One region of the Vibrio mytili genome, then DNA from elsewhere that is predicted to be linked to it. Evidence: predicted binding sites of a transcription regulator. Region 1 holds the regulator's gene; each other region holds the start of a gene.
What was found. Region 1 encodes CRP, which controls carbon source genes, mostly activating them, when cyclic AMP is high. Its sites were predicted from a motif close to TGTGANNNNNNTCACA; they were not measured.
Positions count from the first base shown of each region.

Region 2: a site for CRP is predicted at 4,766-4,781, ahead of ONE56_RS10920 (CTP synthase). Genes of this name have one in related genera too.
Region 3: a site for CRP is predicted at 2,399-2,414, ahead of deoD (purine-nucleoside phosphorylase). Genes of this name have one in related genera too.
Region 4: a site for CRP is predicted at 2,459-2,474, ahead of ectA (diaminobutyrate acetyltransferase). Genes of this name have one in related genera too.

Region 1 is NZ_CP110481.1:2,651,912-2,658,234, forward strand. Features, by position in the region: gene ONE56_RS12205 (hydrolase) at 1-213, shown strand, start outside; gene ONE56_RS12210 (YheU family protein) at 311-523, shown strand; gene ONE56_RS12215 (phosphoribulokinase) at 628-1,497, shown strand; gene crp (cAMP-activated global transcriptional regulator CRP) at 1,733-2,365, shown strand; gene ONE56_RS12225 (DUF1338 domain-containing protein) at 2,494-3,285, opposite strand; gene astD (succinylglutamate-semialdehyde dehydrogenase) at 3,386-4,846, opposite strand; gene astA (arginine N-succinyltransferase) at 4,874-5,893, opposite strand; gene ONE56_RS12240 (aspartate aminotransferase family protein) at 5,988-6,323, opposite strand, start outside.
Region 2 is NZ_CP110481.1:2,387,391-2,393,713, reverse strand. Features, by position in the region: gene rlmD (23S rRNA (uracil(1939)-C(5))-methyltransferase RlmD) at 1-1,095, shown strand, start outside; gene relA (GTP diphosphokinase) at 1,222-3,441, shown strand; gene mazG (nucleoside triphosphate pyrophosphohydrolase) at 3,809-4,612, shown strand; gene ONE56_RS10920 (CTP synthase) at 4,866-6,323, shown strand, end outside.
Region 3 is NZ_CP110482.1:1,175,265-1,181,587, reverse strand. Features, by position in the region: gene ONE56_RS18830 (transposase) at 1-1,504, opposite strand, end outside; gene deoD (purine-nucleoside phosphorylase) at 1,572-2,282, opposite strand; gene ONE56_RS18820 (DUF523 and DUF1722 domain-containing protein) at 2,672-3,622, shown strand; gene ONE56_RS18815 (MerR family transcriptional regulator) at 3,612-4,415, shown strand; gene phrB (deoxyribodipyrimidine photo-lyase) at 4,515-5,945, shown strand; gene ONE56_RS18805 (L,D-transpeptidase family protein) at 5,938-6,323, shown strand, end outside.
Region 4 is NZ_CP110481.1:1,337,599-1,343,921, forward strand. Features, by position in the region: gene proW (glycine betaine/L-proline ABC transporter permease ProW) at 1-860, opposite strand, end outside; gene proV (glycine betaine/L-proline ABC transporter ATP-binding protein ProV) at 865-2,052, opposite strand; gene ectA (diaminobutyrate acetyltransferase) at 2,575-3,108, shown strand; gene ectB (diaminobutyrate--2-oxoglutarate transaminase) at 3,159-4,424, shown strand; gene ONE56_RS06270 (ectoine synthase) at 4,440-4,826, shown strand; gene ONE56_RS06275 (aspartate kinase) at 4,918-6,323, shown strand, end outside.

The DNA.
Region 1 (6,323 bases):
AAAGACGATCCCTTTATGACCGATGACGTTATTCCTAAATTCGTGCTACCCGATAACATCGACTATCGACTTTACGAACATGGTGGTCATGTCGGTTTTCTCTCTGGGAGTACTTTAAAACCCACATTTTGGTTGGAAGAAGCGCTGCCTGCATATTACGAATGTATTGCCGCCGAATACCTGTCTAAGGTATCGCCTCGCCATACACAGTAAATGTGATCCACATTCAACCAGCCCTCCCCCATTCAAGCCATTGGTGTAGCTAAACAACTCGGCTACCAACGGCTTATCATAAAATTTAGAGGTATTTATGATTATTCCCTGGCAAGACATCTCACCAGAAACTCTGGAAAACTTAATTCGTGAATTTGTTTTGCGTGAAGGTACCGATTACGGGTCAACCGAAGTCTCTTTGCAAGACAAAGTCGATCAGGTAAAAACTCAGTTGGAGAAAGGGGAAGCCGTCATTGTCTTCTCTGAGCTACACGAAACCGTAGATATTCAACTAAGCGCAAAGTTCTAACACCTACTCAATGACATGCGTTTATGACGTGCTATAGTGGGTCATCAACCGTTCAGCAGCCCATTGTTGAACAGACAGGTACGTAAATTTCGACAAGGTTTGTCATGTCAGCGAAACACCCAATCATTGCGGTCACCGGTTCTTCCGGTGCCGGCACGACCACTACATCTGAAGCCTTCCGTAAGATGTTCAATATGATGAACGTTAAACCCGCTTGGGTAGAAGGTGACAGTTTCCATCGGTTTACTCGCCCTGAGATGGACATTGAGATTCGTAAGGCTCGCGAACAAGGTCGACACATTAGCTACTTTGGTCCACAAGCGAACGACTTTCCCGGCTTACAAGATTTTTTTCGTCAGTATGGAGAAGATGGCACAGGCAGCATACGTCGCTATCTGCACACTTTTGACGAGGCAGTGCCGTATAATCAGATGCCGGGTACGTTTACTCCCTGGCAAGATCTCCCAGAAAACAGCGATGTACTCTTTTATGAAGGGTTACATGGCGGCGTCGTTGATGGGGATGTCAATGTCTCGCAGCATGTGGATTTTCTGATTGGGATGGTGCCGATCGTTAACTTAGAATGGATTCAAAAATTCGTTCGTGATACGCGAGACCGAGGACACTCTCGTGAAGCCGTCATGGATTCGATTGTTCGCTCCATGGACGACTACCTGAACTACATCACGCCACAGTTTTCCCGCACGCACATTAACTTTCAGCGCGTGCCAACCGTGGATACGTCAAACCCGCTGAATGCGAAAGGCATTCCAAGTCTGGATGAAAGTTTTGTCGTCATTCGACTGCGCGGTATCAAGAAAGTCGACTTTCCTTACCTATTGGCGATGATCGATGGTTCGTTTATGTCGCGTCATAACACCATTGTGGTGCCAGGGGGGAAAATGAGTTTTGCCATGGAGTTGATTGTGCGACCAATCCTACAACAGCTTATCGAAACGGGAAAAATTGGCTAAAAACCTTGCTGCTTAGGTGTTTACTTTTCATACCGTGATCATGTGCACAATTTTGCGTACAAATTCTCAATCATGGCACGATTAAAATCAAGAAATCGTTTTAGAAAAAGGATACTATTTCTTACCGAGACACAAGAGAGCTTGCACCATACAATAAGTGTTCTTATTCTAGTGAATCTAAGTGAAACTAAAATATGGATAGCGCAAGCGTACCCTGCAGAGGAAGTGAGATATTATGGTTCTAGGTAAACCTCAAACCGACCCAACATTAGAGTGGTTTCTTTCACATTGTCATATTCATAAGTACCCATCAAAGAGCACGCTGATTCACGCAGGTGAAAAAGCGGAAACGTTGTACTACATCGTCAAAGGCTCTGTCGCGGTTCTTATCAAAGACGAAGAAGGTAAGGAGATGATCCTTTCTTACCTCAACCAAGGAGACTTTATTGGTGAACTTGGTCTATTCGAGGAAGACCAAGAGCGTACAGCTTGGGTTCGCGCTAAATCTCCTTGTGAAGTTGCTGAAATTTCTTTCAAGAAATTCCGTCAGCTGATCCAAGTTAACCCGGACATCCTAATGCGCCTTTCTGCGCAGATGGCTCGCCGCCTTCAAGTTACTAGCCAAAAAGTGGGTGACCTAGCGTTCCTAGACGTAACTGGTCGTATCGCTCAGACGCTTCTGAACCTTGCGAAACAACCAGATGCAATGACTCACCCTGACGGCATGCAAATCAAGATCACTCGTCAAGAAATCGGTCAGATCGTTGGCTGTTCTCGTGAGACAGTAGGTCGTATCTTGAAGATGCTAGAAGAGCAGAACCTGATTTCTGCTCACGGCAAAACCATCGTGGTTTACGGTACTCGTTAATCCTGCATTAACCGACCGGCAATCAATAGAAAAAGCCACCAATGGCAACATTGGTGGCTTTTGTTGTATTTACGACACAGATACAGAGTGACTACCCAGATGTGGTATAGGCAATGCAGACGGTAAAATTAACGGTTCGTACTTTCAAAGATTTTATCCGCTGATGCCGCCACAAATCCAGGGTAGAGGTCACCGTTTTCCATTGGATACCGCTTAGCAAACTCATAAAATCCGCCAGGGATGTTCTCTGTTCCTTCGGTGAACATCACGGTGACTCTGTCCGCCATCGTTGACGATTGCTCAAGCAGAACCTCAGGTGACCCTTTCACCTCTCCGCCAGACTCGTTAATCACAAAACCCGCCTGACGAAGATGATCATTCACTTGTTTCACCTCATCAAACTGACTTAACTGGTTGACACTCACCGTGAAATGATTGGCGCCATAACCGTGAGCAGCCAACCAAGAGGCGTATTCGCTCTCCTTAGCTAAAGTCTGAAAATCAGCAAAACTGAGCTCCCACAAACGTCCAGCATATAAAAACTCGTGCCCCGCAAGCTGACTCTGATTCACTTGTGCCACTATCTTCGCCACGATGGTTTGCAGTGCTGCAGAACACTCTTCGACTTTGAGTTCACTGATAAAAACTTTTGGCAGCTTCGGATCCGGATGCTCGTAGTGCTTAGCGATCAGTTTTTTGCTTTCAAATACGTAGTCACCACACGCTTTATACCCTACCGCTAAAAACGGCTTTGCGAGCGTTTCAATACCAAGAGGGGCAACATTAAAAGTACGCAGTGCAATATGATCATTAATTAATGGCTCATCTTCCTGAAGCAGCTGATGGACTTTAGCTGCTGAAGGACAAAGGCGCTGAATATAGTCTTGCCATAATGATTTGAATAATACATCGGGCGTCATAACCGCTCCTTGTTACGAAATGCATGGGTTCAACGATAAGATGACTGCTCGTCCACAGCCCTAGGGCCGTCCAGAATAATGGTCGAGCAGTCCAGTCTTGTCACGATAGGCTAACACCAGGACTCAATGCCGCTGGCAATACCGTTTCTTGGCCTTCCATCGAGGCCATTGGGTAGGCACAATAATCCGCTGCATAGTAAGCACTTGGACGAAGGTTACCTGACGCTCCCGGACCACCAAATGGTGCGTCACCGCTGGCGCCCGTCAATTGGCGGTTACGGTTGACGATACCAGCGCGGATATGATCAACGAAGTATTCCCATTCTTGGTCATCAGTAGAAACAAGGCCAGCAGATAAACCAAAGCGGGTATCATTGGCCAACGCCACCGCTTTTTCGAGTCCTTCGTAGCGCACCACCTGAAGTAAAGGACCAAAGTACTCTTCATCGGGAAGTTCAGCGATATTCGTCACATCAATGATGCCCGGAGTCACAAACGCGGCTTGAGCAGCCTTCGCTTCGACCAAGCTTTCCCCACCTAACGATTGTAGATTGGCTTGTGCGTCGAGGATAAATTTCGCTGCTGCAAGAGAAATCTGCGGTCCCATAAACGGGGCAGGCTCAGCAAAGGGCTGATCGACACGAATCGATTGGGTTGTAGTGACTAACTTGGCAATCAACGCATCCCCTTTCTCCCCCTTTGGTACATATAAGCGGCGAGCACAGGTACATCGTTGTCCTGCACTAATAAAAGCAGACTGGATGATGGTATACACCGTCGCGTCTAAGTCACCGTACTTTTCTGAAATGACCATCGGGTTATTGCCCCCCATTTCGAGGGCAAGCATTTTATCCGGTTGACCCGCAAACTGACGATGTAGGATATGGCCCGTATTGGCACTACCTGTGAATAATACGCCGTCGATGCCTTTTGCATCAGCAAGTGCGATACCAGTCTCTTTGGCCCCTTGCACTAGGTTGATCACCCCCTTCGGTAAGCCAGCCGCTTCCCATAGTTTCATGGCCAACTCACCCGTCCAAGGCGTTTGTTCAGACGGCTTAAATACCACGGTATTACCCGCTAACAGTGCCGGAACAATATGACCATTTGGCAAGTGCCCCGGGAAGTTATACGGGCCAAACACCGCCATCACACCCAGAGGTCGATGACGTAAAACGATTTGGTTGCCAGCCGCTTCACGCGTCGCTTCTCCGGTGCGTTCATGGTAGGCACGAATTGAGATAGCAATTTTGCCAGCCATCGCCGCAGCTTCTGTACGAGTTTCCCAAATAGGCTTTCCCGTTTCTTTAGCGATCACTTCTGCTATCTGCTCACTGTTTTCTTTTACCTTTTCGGCAAACGCCAACACTATCGCTTCACGTTCAGTAAAAGGGCGATTTTTCCAGTCAACAAAAGCAGCACGGGCAGCAGCGACTGCTTGATTAACTTGCTCTGCTGTCGCCCCCTTTCCTTGCCAAATCACTTGTTGATCATAAGGAGACAGAGACGTTAATGCTTCCCCAAGTCCTTCTACCCATTCACCTGCAATCCAATGTGTCATTGTTTTCTTCCTACATTCTGTCATCTGTTATTGAGCCAGAAGGCGCACAAAGTCCCCTTCCTCAACCAATAGCGCGTCCGCAAGTTCTGGTGCCAGAATAACCGTTTGCGTTTCTGAGTCGTACGAGGCTTTTGCTGCCGCAGCACGGAAATTCTCAAAGGATGAGTTGCACATCAAGTAATCTTGCATGCTGTCATGCTCAGCCACTTTTACTTTGGCTCTAAACGATTCACGCACAGACTCAATATTACGCAAATCACATTCCACCGTCGGACCCGCATCGAAAATATCGACATAGCCGCGATTGGTAAATCCCTCACGCTCTAACAACTTTAAAGCTGGGCGAGTATTATCGTGAACTTTGCCAATCACAGCTTGAGCCTCTGGACTTAAGAGATTGATATATATTGGCAATTTAGGCATTAAGTCAGCGATAAACCCTTTATTGCCAATCCCTGTCAAATAATCCGCTAGTGTAAAGTCAATCGAGAAGAAGTGTTCCTGTAGCCATTGCCAGAATGGTGAATTACCATTTTCATCTGACACACCACGCATCTCAGCAAAGATGGTTTGCGAAAAACGCTCTGGATGTTCCGCCATCATCAAAAAGCGGCACTTTGACATCAAGCGACCATTCAAGCCACCGCGGAACTTCTCACGTAAAAACAACGTACAGATTTCGCTGCTGCCAGTGAAATTGTTGCCAAAGGTCAAAAGCTTAACGACATTATTAACACCGAGTTTCGGTGAAGAATGGACAACTTTACTGATATGGTATGAGTAAAATGGAACATCCCAGCCAATCGATGCTTCGATGCCGGTGGTACCTGCGACTTCCCCCGTCTCGGAGTCAAAGCCGACCATCAGGTAACCTTCATCACCAGCTTCCGTTACGTCCGGTTTGTGAAAACTGTACTCTGAGTGTTTGATTCGATTGGTTAACAGTTCTTCGTTAACCGGCAGTGATGTAAATCCATGACCAGACTCAACCGCACAAGTGTGCAGTGATTCATAATCAGACATTGCAATAGGGCGAACAACTAGCATCAATATTCCCTCCAGATGCAAGAAGATCCTAACAGTAGCGTAGGAACAGAGCCCCCATCAGAGGTCTCTGATGGGGGAAATCGGCGTGTCGCGTTTAAATTAAAGACGCAATCGCTTTATCCAGTTTGGCTAAGCCTTCTTCGATTTCTTGGTGTGTAATAACGAGTGACGGGGTGAAACGGACAACATTCGCACCTGCAATTAATATCATGAGACCTTGCTTACCAGACGCGACCAAAATGTCACGAGCACGACCTTGCCATTCTTCATTAAGTGCCGCGCCTAGTAATAGTCCTTTACCACGCACTTCAGAGAAGAGGTTGTATTTAGCATTGATCTTCTCAAGGCCTTCTCGGAACATCGCCTCGCGCTCTAATACGCCAGCCAATACTTCCGGCTTAGTGACTTCGTTGACTACCGCTTCAGCGAC
Region 2 (6,323 bases), 260 kb from region 1:
GTTACGCCTTTCTGCCCTTACTATGATGAATGTGGCGGATGTGACCTGCAACATTTGGATTATGACCAACAATTGACGTACAAACAGCAGACGCTGCGTCAGTTAATGCGAAAATTCGCAGGCAGTGATATTGAGCTTGATGCACCTGTGTTGGGCGAGGGCTTAGGTTACCGTCGCCGAGCTCGAGTTAGCTTGTTTGTCGATAAGAAAACACGCCAGTTGCAATTTGGCTTTCGTAAAAAGCAGAGCAAACATATCACTCAGGTGACAGACTGTGCCGTATTAGCCCCGGCTTTAAATACGTTACTGCCTGAAATATACGCTATTTTGAAAACATTTAAAAAACCTGAACAGTTAGGACATGTTGAGCTCGTTTTGGGTGACAATGGTCCTTGTATTACTTTACGTCACATGAGTAAGCTGACTGAGCTTGAAGTGAACGCATTACGTGAGCTTGCGAAACGTCACCAGGCATCACTGTATCTGATGCCAAAGGCCGATCAACTTGATCTAATTGAAGGGCAGCCCCCTTTCTATCAAGAGGCCGGGGTCAAAGTGCCATTTACGCCTAACAACTTTATTCAGGTTAACCAAGCGATAAACCGTCAAATGGTCGAGCAAGCCATCTTATGGTTAGATACACAATCAAGCGATCGAGTGCTGGACTTGTTCTGTGGCCTCGGTAACTTCAGCTTACCGATAGCAAAGCTGGTTCAACAGGTGGTCGGCGTCGAAGGCGTGGCGGACATGGTCGACAAAGCAGCAAATAACGCATTATTGAACCAAATCAATAACGCGCAGTTTTATCACGCTAACCTTGAACAGGATTTTGAAGGGCAAGATTGGGCCAACGCGCATTTCGACAAAATACTCCTCGATCCAGCCCGAGCTGGGGCGAGTGGGATCGTCGATCAAGTTTCACAGTTCGGGGCACAGCGTGTAGTTTATGTTTCTTGTAATCCTGCTACCCTTGCAAGGGACAGTCAGAGCTTACTAGAGCAAGGCTACAAATTAACCCGATTAGGTATGTTAGACATGTTCCCTCATACCAGTCATTTAGAATCAATGGCCTTGTTTGAGAAAATTGATGCTTAGTGAGAGACGAACGAATATTTAGGCCTTTACTTGTGGTGGGTCAAAAAACAGCGTTCAGCACTGATGAAAGAACGAATTTGGACGGTAATAGTCAAACCACACGAATATAATAATTAGGACGATGAAATGGTTGCGGTAAGAAGCGCACATTTAAACCAAAATGAACAGTTTGAACTTGAGCAATGGGTGGCTAGCCTAGGGCAAGAGAAAAGCATAGCAAAGCGCTTAATCGAGGTGTATCGGGATTGTCAAACCATCTTGATCGATCACGAACAAGCCGAACTGCTGCTTTGGCGCGGTCGAGAAATGATCGAAATCTTGATCACGTTATCGATGGACAAAGCGACGCTCGTCGCTGCACAACTGTTCCCTTTAGTTTCAAGTGGTGCTTTTGACAGAGAGCTGCTAGAAGAAAAATACAGCAAAGAAATCATCAAGCTGATTGATGGTGTTGAGGAAATGGCGGCCATTGGCCAGCTGAACGTCAATATGGAAGGCAGTGCTGCATCGTCTCAGGTCGACAATGTGCGTCGTATGTTGCTTGCCATGGTTGATGACTTTCGTTGCGTGGTTATCAAGCTAGCAGAACGAATTTGCAACCTGATCGAAGTGAAAAAGGCGCCTGATGAAGTTCGACGCGCTGCGGCGAAAGAGTGTGCCAATATTTATGCGCCGTTGGCTAACCGTCTTGGTATCGGTCAGCTCAAATGGGAAATCGAAGATTACGCCTTCCGTTATCAGCAACCCGATACGTACAAGCAAATTGCGAAGCAGTTAGCCGAGCGACGTATTGTCCGTGAGCAATACATCAAAGATTTCGTTGATGATCTTACTCAGGAAATGCAAGTTTCAGGCATTAATGCCGAAGTGAGTGGGCGTCCGAAGCATATCTACAGTATCTGGCGTAAAATGCAGAAGAAGAGCTTGGCATTTGATGAATTGTTTGACGTTCGAGCGGTACGTATCATTGCCGACAAACTGCAAGATTGCTATGCAGCATTAGGCGTTGTCCACACCAAATACAAGCATTTGCCAAGCGAGTTTGATGATTACGTCGCAAACCCGAAACCCAATGGTTACCAGTCGATTCATACCGTGATTCTCGGCCCTGAAGGGAAAACCATCGAAATTCAGATTCGTACCAAGCAAATGCATGAGGAATCGGAACTCGGTGTTGCTGCTCACTGGAAATACAAAGAAGGGGCAACAGTCCGTAGCGGCTACGATGAGAAAATTACTTGGTTACGCAAATTGCTTGATTGGCAAGAAGAGATGTCTGATTCCGGTGAAATGCTGGATGAGCTTCGCAGTCAAGTATTTGATGATCGTGTTTACGCGTTTACCCCGCGTGGAGATGTGGTCGACTTACCGATGGGAGCAACGCCATTAGACTTTGCCTACCATATCCACTCAGAAGTGGGCCACCGTTGTATTGGTGCCAAAGTGGGCGGACGAATTGTTCCCTTTACCCATAAGCTTCACATGGGAGACCAAGTTGAAATCATCACTTCAAAAGAGCCAAATCCGTCGCGTGATTGGTTAAACCCTTCACTGGGCTTTGTCCATTCCGGTCGTGCACGTGCCAAGATCAACGCCTGGTTCCGTAAACAAAGCCGTGAGAAAAACCTAGAAGCGGGCAGAGAAATTCTCGAGCACGAACTGGTTAAAATTGGCGCGACAATGAAAGATGCCGAGCGGTATGCGCTGCAGCGCTTCAACGTCAAATCGGCCGATGAGCTGTTTGTCGGTGTGGGCAGTGGTGATCTACGTATTAACCAGATCATCAATCACATCAACGCACTGGTCAACAAACCAACCGCGGAAGAAGAAGATCAACAAGCGCTCGAAAAACTTAAAGAAGCCGGACAGAAAACGCCAGCGCACAGCCGCCCTAAGAAAGATGCGGTAGTCGTAGAAGGTGTTGATAACTTAATGACGCACCTCGCTCGTTGTTGTCAACCCATACCTGGTGATGAAATTTGTGGTTACATCACTCAAGGACGAGGTATATCCGTTCACCGCAGTGACTGCGAGCAGTTAGAGGAACTTCGTCATCACGCGCCAGAGCGGATCATAGATACCGTCTGGGGAAGTGGTTTTGTTGGTTCTTATATTCTTACCGTTCGTGTAGAAGCGATGGAGCGAGGCGGTTTGCTCAAAGACATCACCACCTTGTTTGCCAACGAAAAAATCAAAGTAACCAGCATGAAGAGCCGTGTCGATTATCGTCGTCAGTTAGCCATCATGGACTTTGATCTCGAAGTGACCAATATCGAGGTTCTTTCTCGCGTGTCGAAACGGGTTGAGCAAATAAAAGATGTGATGACGGTGAAACGTCTCGGCTAAAACTCTCTTCATAGTTATTGTTGTAGCGTTGTTGACTGCACGCACTCGCTCCATCACATGGTGAACCATGCTCAGGAGTCTCGTTTGTTTGTCGCCTAGCTACAACTTCAACTATTTAGAGAGTTGCGCATATGTCTCATTTGGCTTTCTAACTGCGTTGGTTTCACTTTTTCCGGAATGCCGGCCCAGGCTCATCACATAGGCAAGCTATGCTCAGGAGTCTTACAAGATTACCGCCTTGTTAGAAGAACCCACTACTTAGCAAAAATAGAGATATGAAAAATTATAAGGTGAGTGGTGATGCTGCTCGCCTTTTTGTTTTTAGGAATCCTGATTTAAAGGAACATTTTGTTTTAAGGGAAAGTATATGAACCATCCAATTGAACAGCTTGAAGCGATTATGGCGCAGTTGCGTGATCCAGAGAGTGGTTGTCCGTGGGATCTGAAGCAGACTTTTGACACCATTGTGCCGCATACGCTAGAAGAAACGTATGAAGTTGTCGATGCAATTCAGAATCGCGATTGGCCCAACCTCAAAGAAGAACTGGGTGATTTGCTGTTTCAGGTGATTTTTTATAGCCAGTTGGCGAAAGAACAGGAACTGTTTGATTTTTCAGATGTAGTGGAAACGGTTAATGAAAAACTGACTCGACGCCATCCGCACGTTTTTTCCGACGTTACTTTCGACTCTGACGATGAAATTAACGCCAATTGGGAAGCGGAAAAAGCAAAAGAAAAAGTTCAAGTAGGCAAACAAGAAGAAAGTATCCTAGACTCAATACCAAATGCGTTACCGGCACTTTTACGTGCTACAAAAATCCAAAAAAAATGTGCGAGAGTCGGGTTTGATTGGGACTCTCTCGGCCCAGTAGTGGCTAAGGTGCACGAAGAGATTGATGAGGTGATGGAAGAGGCTTTACAAGTCGAAGTCGATGAGGAAAAAGTCGCATTAGAGCTGGGGGATTTATTATTTGCCACAGTTAATTTGGCTCGTCATTTAGGTCAAAACCCTGAAGTGGCGTTGGGCAAGGCCAATCTAAAGTTTGCTAAGCGCTTTAAGCAAGTGGAGTTGAAAGTAGCCTGTTCTGGTAAAGAATTGAACGATTGTAGTTTGTCTGAGCTTGATGCGTTTTGGAATGAAGTCAAAGCTGAAGAATCGAGACAAAATTAAATTGCATTATTATTTATGAGACAAGCGGTTGTTTATGAATGTTTTTTATGAGAAAAGTTATTGGTTTTGAGACCGGTTTGACTCGTCACCCATCTTAGGGGGTTACTTTCTCTCTGCTCACTTTGATTTGAAGCAAAAAATAAAAAATTGCACTGTGATAGATTTCACGTTGTGGCGGTAAGGAGCTTCTGGTATATTTATCTCCCGTCCAGAAGCACTCCATTTCCCTCATTCAACCAATTTCAGGTTAAACATGACGACAAATTACATTTTTGTTACTGGCGGGGTTGTATCCTCTCTAGGTAAAGGTATTGCAGCAGCATCTCTTGCGGCTATTCTAGAAGCTCGTGGTCTTAAAGTGACTATGATGAAGCTTGACCCTTACATCAACGTTGATCCGGGCACAATGAGCCCAACTCAACACGGTGAAGTGTTCGTCACGGAAGATGGCGCAGAGACTGACCTTGACCTTGGTCACTACGAGCGTTTCATCCGCACCAAAATGACTAAGCGTAACAACTTCACTGCTGGTCGTGTTTATGCCGACGTACTTCGTAAAGAACGTCGTGGTGATTACCTAGGCGCAACCATTCAGGTTATCCCTCATATCACTAATGCTATCAAAGACCGTGTTATCGCTGGCTCCGAAGGTCACGATGTGGCTATCGTTGAAGTAGGCGGTACTGTCGGTGATATCGAATCACTCCCATTTATGGAAGCGATCCGTCAATTGGCTGTTGAGCTAGGCCGTGAGCGCGCAATGTTCATGCACTTAACGCTAGTACCTTACCTAGCGGCTGCTGGTGAAGTAAAAACTAAGCCGACTCAACACTCAGTTAAAGAGCTGCTTTCTATTGGTATTCAGCCTGACATCTTGGTGTGTCGTTCAGACCGTGCGATTCCAGCCAATGAACGTAAGAAGATTGCGCTATTCTGTAACGTGTCAGAAAAAGCCGTGATTTCAATGAAGGATGTAGATTCGATCTACAAGATCCCGCAATTGATTAAGTCTCAAGGTCTTGATGATTTAGTCTGCACTCGTTTTGGTATTAATGCGCCAGAAGCTGACCTGTCAGAATGGGAACAGGTTATCTATGAAGAAGCCAACCCAACGGGTGAAGTGACCATCGGCATGGTCGGTAAGTACATTGAACTGCCAGATGCGTACAAGTCGGTTAACGAAGCGCTTAAGCATGCAGGTTTGAAAAACCGTTTGAATGTCACTATTAAGTACGTTGACTCACAAGATATTGAAACCCGTGGTGTCGAACTGCTAGAAGGTTTAGATGCGATTCTTGTTCCTGGTGGTTTCGGTGATCGCGGTGTAGAAGGTAAAATCCTTGCGGCTCAATATGCTCGCGAAAACAAAGTACCATACCTTGGCATTTGTCTAGGTATGCAAGTTGCCCTTATCGAATACGCACGTAACGTTGCGGGTATGGAAGGAGCACATTCAACAGAATTTAACAAAGAGACCAAGTATCCTGTGGTAGGTTTGATCACAGAGTGGGTCGATGAAGAAGGTAACGTAGAAGAGCGTACCGAAAAATCTGACCTTGGTGGTACTATGCGTCTTGGTTCACAGCTTTGTCACCTAACCAAAGGAACAAAAGCGTACGAATTATACGGCAGTGCGACGATTCATGAGCGTCACCGTCATCGTTATGAAGTGAACAATGTTCTTCGTCCTAAAATTGAGAAAGCAGGGCTA
Region 3 (6,323 bases), on a different replicon from region 1:
AGGATAGAAGCTGTTTTATCGTCAAAGGAGCGTCAGTAACGTATAGCCTTTGTGCGGCGGTGAGACCTTCTTTATCTTGGTAGCACAAATTATGCCAAGCTCTGAAAATATCCAAAAGGGGTAAAATCCCTCCAGGTCTTAATTTGCGACGAGGTTCGTTTATAAAGCTTTCAAACAGAAGTTGGAAGCGGCTTTGATAAAACTCTACGTGATGTATTGTCGCCACATTGAGCCAAGCTTCAGGAGTATTGTTGTCCCCTGCAAGGTAACAGACACCTTTGTTTTTGGTACTTTCCTTATGCTCGTTGGAATCAATCTCTCCTGTACGTTGACTAGAAATAGCCCATCGATCTCGCCACCAACTCATGTAGGCGATGTCGATTTTCCCAAACGGTGCGCGGATGTCCCATCCAGGATCCTCTTCTACGTACATTAAATCGACGTTTTTTTGTCGGATGCGGTCAAGACAAACACTTAATGCAGCAGAGCGAAGTAGAGGATCTTGAGGTATGTAGATAGATACCCGCTTGTCTGAATCGCACATGTCCAAGACGTGTAAATAATGCGCATAAGATGTGTAAGGCGGGTAGATCAACGCTCCTTTGGATGGATAATTGAACGTACTGAGGTTTCCTAATGGGTCCTCTACATTTCCGCGAGCCAGAATGGTTTGGTATTTCTGATCAATACGCTCACGAAGGTTGTTAGAAGGAACCGATAGCGGCTCGCTGGCTTCCGCCGTATATTCATGTGAGACAAAATGAGATACATCGTCGTAGGGATTATGATCAATTGAACCAACAGGCTCATCGGTTGATGAGTAATTCACGTGTTGGCAAAGAATATAACCAGAATGAGCCTCACCAGATACAATCCAATAGACGCCATTGTTACTTTTTGGCTGTAGAGCGATGTAATTGGACGAGAGTTCATATTGTTTCGCATGGTTCACCCAACGAGCGTCGATGGTGGCTAACTTTCGACGACAACGACTGGCAATGTGATCGACGTGATCATAAAAGGTTTTCGGATTAATACTTAGCTTGCGGCAGATCTCGCGTACCGAATAGCCGGTAAACAGCAAGCCCATTAGGTTCTCTTGAAACTGAAGCTTGTTGTTGGCACCAGACCATTTATCAACAAATGTACTTTGACACGCTTTACATCGGTATCGTTGGCGATCGCCACTATAGCCAAACGCGTGATAGAGGTGTTTGTGGGTGTGGACTGAGAGTCCGAAGTTTTCACAGGCGTCATTTCGACACGCAGGCAGCCCGTCGCTATGGACCTGTCTTAAGCGATGAAGTTCGTTCACCACGTCTCGGTTGTTAAGTAAAGGGGGGAAAGCTCCACATTCACGGCATACCATCGCCGGACGCTTAGGGTTAGCATGTTGCAAAATATAATATTTTGCATCACTCAATCCAAAGTTGTCACACGCCAATGTTTTACAAAAGTTGAGTTGTAACCCATCTGCGTCTTTTGGCAGTTTGCCGTTAGACACGATCGCCCCCTCTGGGTAATTCGGGCAGTCGGTCAGGCACCGACTGCGAATAGTTGAATCATTATTATTAAATGTTGATTGCCGTTTCTAGTGCGACTTTCATCATGTCATTGAATGACTTTTGACGCTCTTCTGAACTCAGTTTCTCGCCGCGGATGATGTGGTCAGAAACCGTAAGGATGGTCAGTGCTTTTGCACCTAGATCCGCTGCGACACCGTAGATACCCGCCGCTTCCATATCAACACCAAGAATACCGAGCTTTTCCATCTTCTCGAAGATGTCTGCTTCAGGTGTGTAGAATAGGTCCGCTGAAAATACGTTACCCACTTTTACAGGCACTTCTTGGCTGCGAGCTTGCTTGACCGCTTCTTCTAGCAGGCTGAAGTCAGCAATTGCTGCAAAGTCGTGGTTGTTGAAACGGATACGGTTCACTTTTGAGTCTGTAGAAGCCCCCATACCAATCACAACGTCCATTAGATTAACGTCGTCACGTACTGCACCACAGCTGCCAACACGGATAACATTTTTCACACCGTATTCAGCGATAAGCTCGTGAACGTAGATACAGCATGAAGGGATGCCCATACCATGCCCCATGACAGAAACTTTTTTACCTTTGTAAGTACCTGTGTAGCCGAACATGTTGCGAACATCACAAACTTGTTTTACATCATCTAGAAAAGTTTCGGCAATGTATTTGGCACGCAAAGGGTCGCCTGGCATAAGAACGGTTTCAGCGAAATCACCTGGTTGTGCGTTGATGTGTGGGGTTGCCATAAGTACTCTCCAAAGTTTTTTTGATAAAACGTCTTGATTATACAACGTTGTTACCAATTCTGTTGAAATTGCTCGTTTTCGTTGAAGCAATAGTATCGGGATAGGTAGGGCTTACTTGAGAGATTAGTCACAAAAAGCATTCATTTACCCAAGGTGAATGATGTTGATAACTAAATATGTTGAAAGTAAAGGAGCAATCGATTTGCTTCCGGTTATTTTCAAGCTCACCGAATTAAATAATGGTTTATTGAAAACTTTTATCCATCTTGATGATCGCCTTTGGCTACAACAGAGTAGAAGATTTAAATTGTACAGTTAATTTTCTTGTACAATTTTAAGTGACTTGCTATAAGTTATACATAAAATTCGTTTGTATAGGTTGGTGCGTTATGGATTCTTTAATCAAGGTCGGTATCAGTTCTTGTGTTTTGGGCGAACGAGTTCGTTTTGACTCTGGCCACAAAGTGAGTAATTTCGTCACGAAAGAACTCAGTCAATTTTTTGATTTTGTCTCTGTGTGTCCCGAGGTGGGGGTCGGAATGCCAGTTCCTAGGCCTACGATTCGTTTGATTTCTGATAATGAGCGAATTGCCTTAGTGGAAACAAAAAATCCTGAAAATGATCATACCGACAACATGCTAGCTTACTCTGCGAATAAAGTAGATGAGCTTCAAAGTGAAGATTTATGTGGTTACATCGTTTGTGCCAAGTCACCGACCTGTGGCATGGAACGAGTCAAGGTGTATACCAAGCACAATGCATCTAAAGAAGGGGTTGGGCTATATACGCAAACCCTGATGAAAAAGATGCCGTGGCTACCCGTTGAAGAAGACGGTCGCTTAAACGATCCTGTTCTTAAAGAAAATTTTATTACCCGAGTTTTCTGTCTCAAGGATTTCTATTCTTCAATGGACGGAGAGCCCACAAGAGGCAAAATTATAGATTTCCATTCCCGTTACAAATTAACGCTAATGGCCCACCATCCGGAATCGTATCGTTCTTTAGGGCGTCTAGTCGCCAATGTCGCGGCGTATGACATAGAAGAGTTTTACAAAGAATATCGATTGGGCTTGATGAAGGCGCTAGGAAACCGAGCCAGTCGTAAAAATAACACCAATGTCTTAATGCATTTGCAAGGGTATTTTAAGCGTTCTTTAACGAAAGAGGAAAAGGAAGAATTGGCAACCGTGATTGACGATTATCGTATTGGTACGCTGCCTTTGCTGGCACCACTGACCTTAATTAAGCACTACCTCAATACTTACCCAGATGAGTATTTACAAAAACAAAAATTTTTAGATCCACATCCTCAGGAGATGAGATTACGTTATGGCTTGTAACTCTGAAGAAAAATATTACGCAATTCGAGATGTCTCTGAAATCACTGGCGTTAAGCCTGTCACCTTAAGAGCCTGGCAAAGACGATATAACCTTATTCAGCCTCAACGGACAGAGAAAGGGCATCGATTGTATGGTCAGCAGGATATTGACACGATTAAGGAGATTCAAGGCTGGCTGGCGAAAGGCGTTGCAATTGGCAAAGTTAAAGGGTTATTAGGGCAAACGAGTGATGTCGACATTGGGACAGAGACACCGCCGTTAGAAGAAGTGGGCGTGCTACTTTCGGCCTTAGCCGACCTTAATCATGGCAAGACCGAGGCGCTAATGTCGTCGGTAATGAAGGAGTATCCACTCAATTTAGTTATCGAGCAGTTCATTATGCCTATTTTCGATGCGTTGGAGATGGTGAAGGGCCCGTTAAGAACCTTGCAACGCGGCCTTTTTCAAACTTGTCTGATCACTCGACTCGCTTTGGTTATTGACTCAGAGAATAAAGCATCTTCTAAAGGAAAATGTTTACTGATCAGTTTCGAACAAACTCGCGAGTCGGAAAGTTGGATCCAAGCTGCAATGCTATGTGAACAAGGGTATCACACGACCTTGATTGATAAAGTCGAAGACATATCAGGGTTGATTGATCACCCGGTTCTCGACCGATACCAGAGCATTTATCTGTTTTCTAACAAAGCACTTGCAGCAAAGCAACTTGACGTCTTAAAAGCGCTTCAGGCTAAATTTCCACAGCGTATTCAATACTCTGAAGTGATCGGAAAATTGCATTTTAATCAGTAAATTTTACTACTGAACATTCACTGTCATCTATCACAGTATCAACGGTCAACTTTGTTGCTGGGATTGTTGCGTATATTCACTTAAAAGTAAGGAGAGAGCATGGTACTGGTATGGTTCAGGCGGGACTTAAGAACGCTAGACCACACGGCATTAAATGCAGCTTTAGCGACAGGATTGCCCGTTGTGGCGTGTTTTATATCGACCCCAAAACAATGGGAGCAGCATCACATGGCTCCGATGCAAGCCGATCTTATCGCTCGTCGCTTAGAGATACTCAATAAAGAGTTAGCTGAACTTAATATTCCATTACTTTACCGTGAAGTGCCGAGCTTTGAAGAGTGTCCTGATGTGATTTGTCGCTGGTCACAACACATTGGTGCGACGCGTGTCATGGCTAATTTACATTATGAAGTTAATGAGCAAGCGCTTGACCACCAAACCTCTGAGAGGCTAAAGCAATATGACATTAGCTTTGAGGGTTTTCACGATAAATGTGTGCACGCGCCAACGACGGTTTTGAACAAACAAGGGCTGTACTTTAAAGTTTTTACGCCGTTTAAACGCGCTTGGCTCCAACAATTTCAATTACCTTCTGTTTCAAAGCCTCATGCTCAGGATGTCTTGCCGCAAGATATACTGAGCTTGATAGAGAGAGACACTCTTTTACCTGATTTCGATTTTAGTTATCCACGAGAATCCAGTCAGAATTGGGTCGTTTCTACCCAGGCTATCCTCAAACAATTGCGACAGTTTGCGCGGGAGCGTAGTGACGATTATCGAGTAGAAAGAGATTTCCCAGCCATTGAGGGGACTAGCCAGTTATCACCTTATTTGGCGATAGGCGCTTTGTCGCCTAGGCAATGTATCGCAAGGTTGTTTGCCGAAAACGATCAAGCTGATCTGACTGAGGGTAAAGCAACCTGGTTAAGTGAGATCATCTGGCGTGAATTCTATCAGCACTTGTTGGTGTTTGAACCAAAACTCGTGAAAGGGAAAGGCTTTATCGATTGGGAAGATTGCATTCAGTGGTCATACGATGAGCAGGCATTTGAGCGCTGGAAAAATGGCGAAACAGGCTATCCGATAGTGGATGCAGCTATGCGCCAACTTAATCAAACAGGGTGGATGCATAATCGATTGCGCATGATCGTCGCGAGCTTTCTGACTAAAGACTTGCATATCGACTGGCGATGGGGAGAAGCCTATTTTATGAGCAAGTTGGTTGATGGTGATTTTGCCGCGAACAACGGTGGGTGGCAATGGTCTGCGTCGACCGGCTGTGATGGCCAGCCTTACTTTCGGATATTTAATCCGATAAGCCAAGGTGAGAAGTTCGACGCTGATGGGCAGTTTGTTCGTTACTGGGTGCCAGAGATCAAGCAGGTCCCAAACAAGTTTATTCATAACCCGTGGAAATGGGAGCAATTTTCTTTACTGGATTATCACAAGCCGATGGTTGATCATAAGGCAGAAAGAGAGATAACCTTACGTCTCTATAAAAGTGCCAAGGAATTAAGTGAAAATGCTTAGCAGAAAGCGATCGATGAGTTTCGCGAAACGAACCCTTTTAGCTATCTCTTTGACTTTAGCGAGTGGAGTGTCGTTTGCAAAAATGTATCCCTTGCCAAAAGATGAGAGCCGTATAATCGGTCGCTTTGAAACCCACGTTGTACAAGAAGGCGAGACGATGGCAAACATCGCCAAGCGTTATGAAGTGGGAATGCTCGCACTCATGGCTGCAAATAAAGGTGTTGATCCCTTCCTGCCTCAAGAAGGCTATGTGTTGACGATACCTTCTCAGCTTATCCTACCTAATGTTTCCCATCGAGGCATTGTTATCAATTTGGCGGAACTGCGTTTGTATTACTTCCCCGCGGGTGAAGACGTGGTACACGTCTTTCCAGTTGG
Region 4 (6,323 bases), 1.3 Mb from region 1:
ATTTGTCCCAATCCACCGACGGCGATCATGGAGGCAATAACCACCATAGAAAGTGACAGCATTAAGGTTTGGTTTACGCCAGCCATAATCGTCGGTAGTGCGAGCGGTAATTGAACGCGATACAACATTTGCTTTTTGTTTGCGCCAAAAGAGTGGCCAGCTTCGATAAGTTCTTCGGGTACTTGCTGAATACCTAAAATAGTAAGGCGTACTACTGGTGGTAAAGCGAAGATGATAGTCACCACCACGCCAGGAACGTTACCGATACCGAATAACATAACAATGGGCACCAGATAAACGAAGGCTGGGGTAGTTTGCATCGCATCTAAAATTGGTCTGACAAACTTTGCCGCTGTGTTACTACGTGATAACCATATCCCCATGGGGAGGCCTATTAATAAACAGAAAAACACCGCGGTTAACACCAGTGCCAACGTGGTCATCGCTTGCGACCATGCGCCGATTAAACCAATAAACACAAGAGAGACGAGTGTTGAAAGGCCTAATTTGAGGTTCGAAAACTGCCAAGCCAATAAAAATAGAATCAGTACCATGATTGGCGCGGGAGTTGAGACCAAGGCGGTTTCAAATGATGTAAGGATAAAATCAATTGGAATTCTAATCGCTTGAAAGACCGGACGACCGTGTTCAACCAACCAATTTAATCCATTTTCGACCCAATGATCGACAGGAAGAATTGCATCCTGAAAAGGATGCATGATATCGAACGGTGCTTGTTCGACAACTTCTGTATTTAACCAGTCATTGTTTCCCGCAGCTTCACCGCCTTGCGCCCAAGGATCGCTTTGTGCTGGGGCTGTTTGTGACCACGGATCGTTATTTGATTGTTCTGATGACATCGTATTAATCCTTATCTAGCGTTTGCAGAAGACGTGATTTAGTCACGACACCAAAGTAATTACCGTGTTCATCAACCACAGGAACAGAATAGGGAACGCCACCAACAATCCCAAGAATGTCATTGATTGATTGTGTGGGTTCTAGTGTCACCCCATCTTCCAGTAGAGCACTGGCGAGTGAACGGTTTTCCTTGTGAGCTAAACGCAATGAGTCAATAGACACAATGCCGGAGTATTTACTTGATTTGTCAACGACAATGCCATATTCACGGTCGTTATCCATGAGCATCTGCATAGCAGAACCAGGACCATCGTATTCTGACTTTTTGAATACCGCAGCTGGCTTTTTACGCGCGATATCTTTCGCAGTGAGTGCGCTGGCTATGTTTACGCCTCGGAAAAAGGCTTCTACATAATCATTGGCCGGATTGTGTAAAATTTCGTCGGGAGTACCAACTTGAACGACATCACCATTTTGCATGATGGCGATTCTATCCCCGATCCTCATCGCCTCATCCAAGTCATGAGAAATAAATACAATTGTTCGTCTGTCGTCATTTTGGAGTCTGATCAGCTCGTCTTGCATTTCTGTACGAATAAGAGGATCGAGAGCGGAGAAAGCTTCGTCCATTAGCAAAATGTCTGGGTCACAAGCTAAAGCTCTTGCTAAACCGACACGCTGTTTCATACCGCCGGACAGTTCATCTGGGAATGATTCAGAATATGGACCAAGACCGACTCGTTCTAGTGCTGAGAGGGCGCTAGCTTGACGGGTTTCTATGTCTACGCCTGCCAACTCCAAACCAAATGCTGCGTTTTCGATGACACTCATATGGGGCATAAGCGCAAAGTTTTGGAAAACCATGGAAATGTTATTGCGGCGAACTTCTCTGAGTTCATTTTCAGAAATGTGGGCAATATCTTTGCCTTTGAGATAGACATTTCCCTTAGTCGGCTCGATAAGTCGATTGAGTAGGCGAACAAGCGTCGATTTCCCTGAGCCAGAAAGGCCCATGATGACAAAAATTTCTCCTTCGTTGATCGAAAGAGAGACATCATTTACACCAACGGTTAAACCGGTTTGTTCGAATATCTTGTCTTTATCGTTCCCTTTTTCGATAAGAGAAAAAGCACGTTCTGGTGCTTCACCAAACACTTTATAAAGTCCCTTAACTTCCAGTATGGGATCCATGTTTATCGTCCTTTTTTATGTGCTTAACGCTTTGTACTCTAAACAATTTTCTGGAATATTTCAACGTGCTGCAATTATCTTGGAACGAAATAGGCTCATATGTAACCAAAAGGTTACTGTGTGAATTTTGAGTTATTTGTCTTTAAAAACAGTTACTTGATGTGATTTTGATTGTGTTTATTCTATGAATCCATGAATGTGTGAATTAATTTTGAATATTAATTGACCGATTTTGTCGTGTGAGGCTGTTTGCGTGCCTCAGGGGTGTTAGGCGGTTGTGAATTTTTTAAAATTTAGAGCACTAATCTTTTGCTATCTTGGCATGATTTTTGGCAAATATTGTATAATATTCACACAACAATTTAGACCTCAAAGTATTTTAAGATTTGATTAAGGCTGTAAAATATGTGATATTGATCACAATTATTCGCTTAATGCTGTCAAATATTTGATTTTTGGTGGCGATAGATGCGCATAATAATAGCGAAATTTAATTAGACCTCAAAGGATATGGTTTTTCACATGATCACATCAGCACCTTGGGTTCTTTATCCTGAGATTGATAAAGAAACAAACAAAAAATGGATTTTTCGTGAACCTAAAATCTCTGATGGTGACGACATATATAGCTTGATTGCAGACTGTCCACCATTGGACATGAACTCTTCTTACTGCAATTTTTTACAGTCTTCTCATTTTAGCAAAACCAGTGTTTTGGTTGAGCAAAATGGTGACATAGCGGGGTTCATTTCTGGTTACAAAAAACCAGATGAGCAGAACGTTCTGTTTGTTTGGCAGGTTGCAGTTTCTCCTAAGTTTAGAGGGAACGGATTAGCACTTCGTATGCTTAAAGAACTGCTTTCACGAGAAAAACTAAACAATGTCAACATGGTTGAAACGACCATAACGGAAGACAACAAAGCCTCTTGGGCACTTTTCAAAAAATTGGACGCGATGAATGGCAATTTAGGCCAAGTCAGCACATTTTTAGATGAAGATGCCCATTTTAAAGGCAAGCACGATACAGAATATCTGTATCGAATTCCTCTAAAGTAATCCTCAACACAAGTAATCCACAAACAATAGGAATCAAAAACGGTCTTATCATGGATATTTTTAAAAAGCAGGAATCTAACGTACGCTCTTATTCAAATAATTTCCCAGTTGTATTTCGTAAAGCGAAAGGCTGCTGGCTAGAAACAGAACAAGGTGAGCGCTACTTAGACTTCCTAGCTGGCGCAGGATCTCTTAACTACGGACACAATAACCCTGTACTCAAGCAAGCTCTGCTCGAATACATCGAAATGGATGGTATTACTCACGGTTTAGACATGCATTCAGAAGCGAAAGCTGGTTTTCTTGAAGCCTTAAACCGCTACATCCTTGAACCAAGAAAGTTGGACTACAAAGTTCAATTTACCGGTCCAACGGGTACCAACGCAGTAGAAGCTGCTCTAAAACTGGCGAAGAAAGTGACTGGTCGTTCTAGCGTAGTTGCATTCACAAACGGTTTCCATGGCTGTACTGCTGGCGCGCTAGCTGCGACAGGTAACCAGCATCATAGACAAGGTAATGGTTCTAGCTTGCATAACGTTACGCGTCTGCCATATGAAGGATATGCGGGAGTTGATGGTTTGGCTCTGTTTGAGACGATGCTAAACGACAATTCTGCCGGTATGGATAAACCTGCTGCTGTTCTTCTAGAAACGGTGCAAGGTGAGGGTGGCTTAAATGCGGCGTCTAACGAGTGGCTACAACGATTAAGCAAAATCTGTAAAGCGAACGATATATTAGTGATTGTCGATGATATTCAAGCTGGTTGTGGCCGTACTGGTACATTCTTCAGCTTTGAACCATCAGGCATTAAACCGGATATCGTCACTCTGTCTAAATCGATTGGTGGTTACGGACTACCAATGGCGGTTGTATTGCTTAAGCCAGAGCTTGACCAGTGGAAACCTGGTGAGCATAACGGCACGTTCCGTGGCAACAACCACGCGTTTGTGACTGCAGCGAAAGCGCTAGAAATTTACTGGGCAAACGACGACTTTGAAACGCATATTAAACAGTGTTCTGAACGTGTGAGTGAAGTCATTCAGCGTTGTGTGAAGCGCTACCCACAAATGTTCGTCCAAGAAAAAGGGCGCGGCATGATGATCGGCATTGAATGTGTGAATGGTGATATGTCTGCTGAAATTACCAAGGCTTGTTTTGATAACGGCATGGTGATTGAAACCGCTGGACCAGACGATGAGATTGTGAAGTTCTTCTGTCCACTGACGATCAGCGAGTCAGAGCTGGATCAAGGACTCAGCATTTTTGAAAGTGCAGTAGAAACAACTGTTGCAAAACACTTCAAACAAGCATCTTAAAAGGATTTTTAAATTATGATCGTAAGAACTCTTGAAGAGTGTCAAAACAGTGAACGACGCGTTGTATCAGATAACTGGGAAAGCGTCCGTATGTTGTTGAAAGATGACAACATGGGTTTTTCTTTCCACATTACGACGATTTACGAAGGTACTGAAACACATATTCATTACCAAAATCACCTAGAGTCTGTTTACTGTATGAGTGGTGAAGGTGAGATTGAAGTTGTGGGTGGTGAAACGTATCCAATCAAACCTGGTACGCTATACATCTTAGATAAACACGATGAACATTACTTACGCGCTTATAAAAATAAAGAAATGGTAATGGCGTGTGTATTTAACCCACCGATCACTGGCGCTGAAGTACACGACGAAAATGGCGTATATCCACTCGTTGACTAAGCATCAATGACTTAATGTGAGGCGTTTAAACGCCTCACACATCAAATCTCTTTTCTTTTTTTTTAAAGTTACCAATCAAAAAAGGTATATCATGACTTTTACCGTAGAAAAAATCGGCGGTACATCAATGACGGCATTTGACGCCGTTTTAGACAATATTATTCTTCGTCCCAAAACACCCTATAACCGAATCTTCGTTGTTTCGGCTTACGGTGGTATGACAGATGCGCTATTAGAATGTAAAAAAACGAGCAAAGCCGGTGTATACCAACTGGTTGCTAAGCGCGATGACAGCTGGGAAGAGGCTCTAGCGTACGTTGAAAATCGTATGCTACTGACTAACGAAAACATTTTTGCTGATCCAATGAATCGTATGCGAGCAGATAAGTTTATTCGCTCACGCATTTCGGAAGCGAAAAACTGTATTGCCAATATTCTTGAGACATGCCAATACGGTCAATTTTCATTGCGCCAGTATTTGCCTCAAATTCGTGAATTTCTCTCTTCGATCGGTGAAGCACACAGTGCATACAACACCACATTGAAGCTCAAAAATATGGGTATCAACGCTCGCTTTGTTGATTTATCTGGCTGGGATACGCAAGAGCCAATCAGCTTAGACGATTCAATTCGCGACGCGTTTTCAGATATCGATGTGTCAAAAGAGCTACCGATCGTGACAGGATATGCTTACTGTAAAGAAGGGCTAATGCACACTTATGACCGTGGTTATAGTGAGATGACATTTAGCCGTGTTGCTGCGATTACGCAGGCTGACTTAGCGATTATTCATAAAGAGTACCACTTGAGCTCTGCTGACCCACGTGTTGTCGGACCTGAAAAAGTGTTGCCTATTGGTAGTACAAACTATGATGTAGCGGATCAGCTCGCTAACTTAGGCATGGAGGCGATTCACCCTAATGCCGCGGCAGGCTTACGTGAAAGTGGTATCGAACTGCAAATCAAAAACACCTTTGAACCTGAACATGAAGGCACTTTAATTTCTTCTGGTTATCGTCCGGAAGAAGACAAAGTTGAAATCATCGCGGGTAAAGAGAAAGTTTTTGCTTTGCACTTGTTCGACCAAGCAATGGTGGGCAAGGTTGATAACGTGAGTTATGAGTTGATGGAAATTATCTCAGACGCACGAGTCAGTTTGATCGGTAAAGAAATGAACGCAAACTCGATTACCTATTATTTGGGTGGTAGCGCAGACAGCTTGAATAAGGTTCTCTACAAAGCTGAAAAATGCTATCCAAAGGCGTCAATTAAAGGTCGTATGGTGGCATTGATTTCAGCAATTGGTTCTCAGATTGACACGAACAAAACCTTGGCGAAAGGCGTGTTATCGTTGATGAACAGTGGTGTTACTCCGGTTGCTCTTCACTCGTCATTACGTAACGTGAACGTTCAATTTGTGGTGAGTGATAAAGAATACCAACGTGCTATTTGTGCCTTACATGATGAGTTTTTCGAACCGTTGGAAAAGTCTGGATC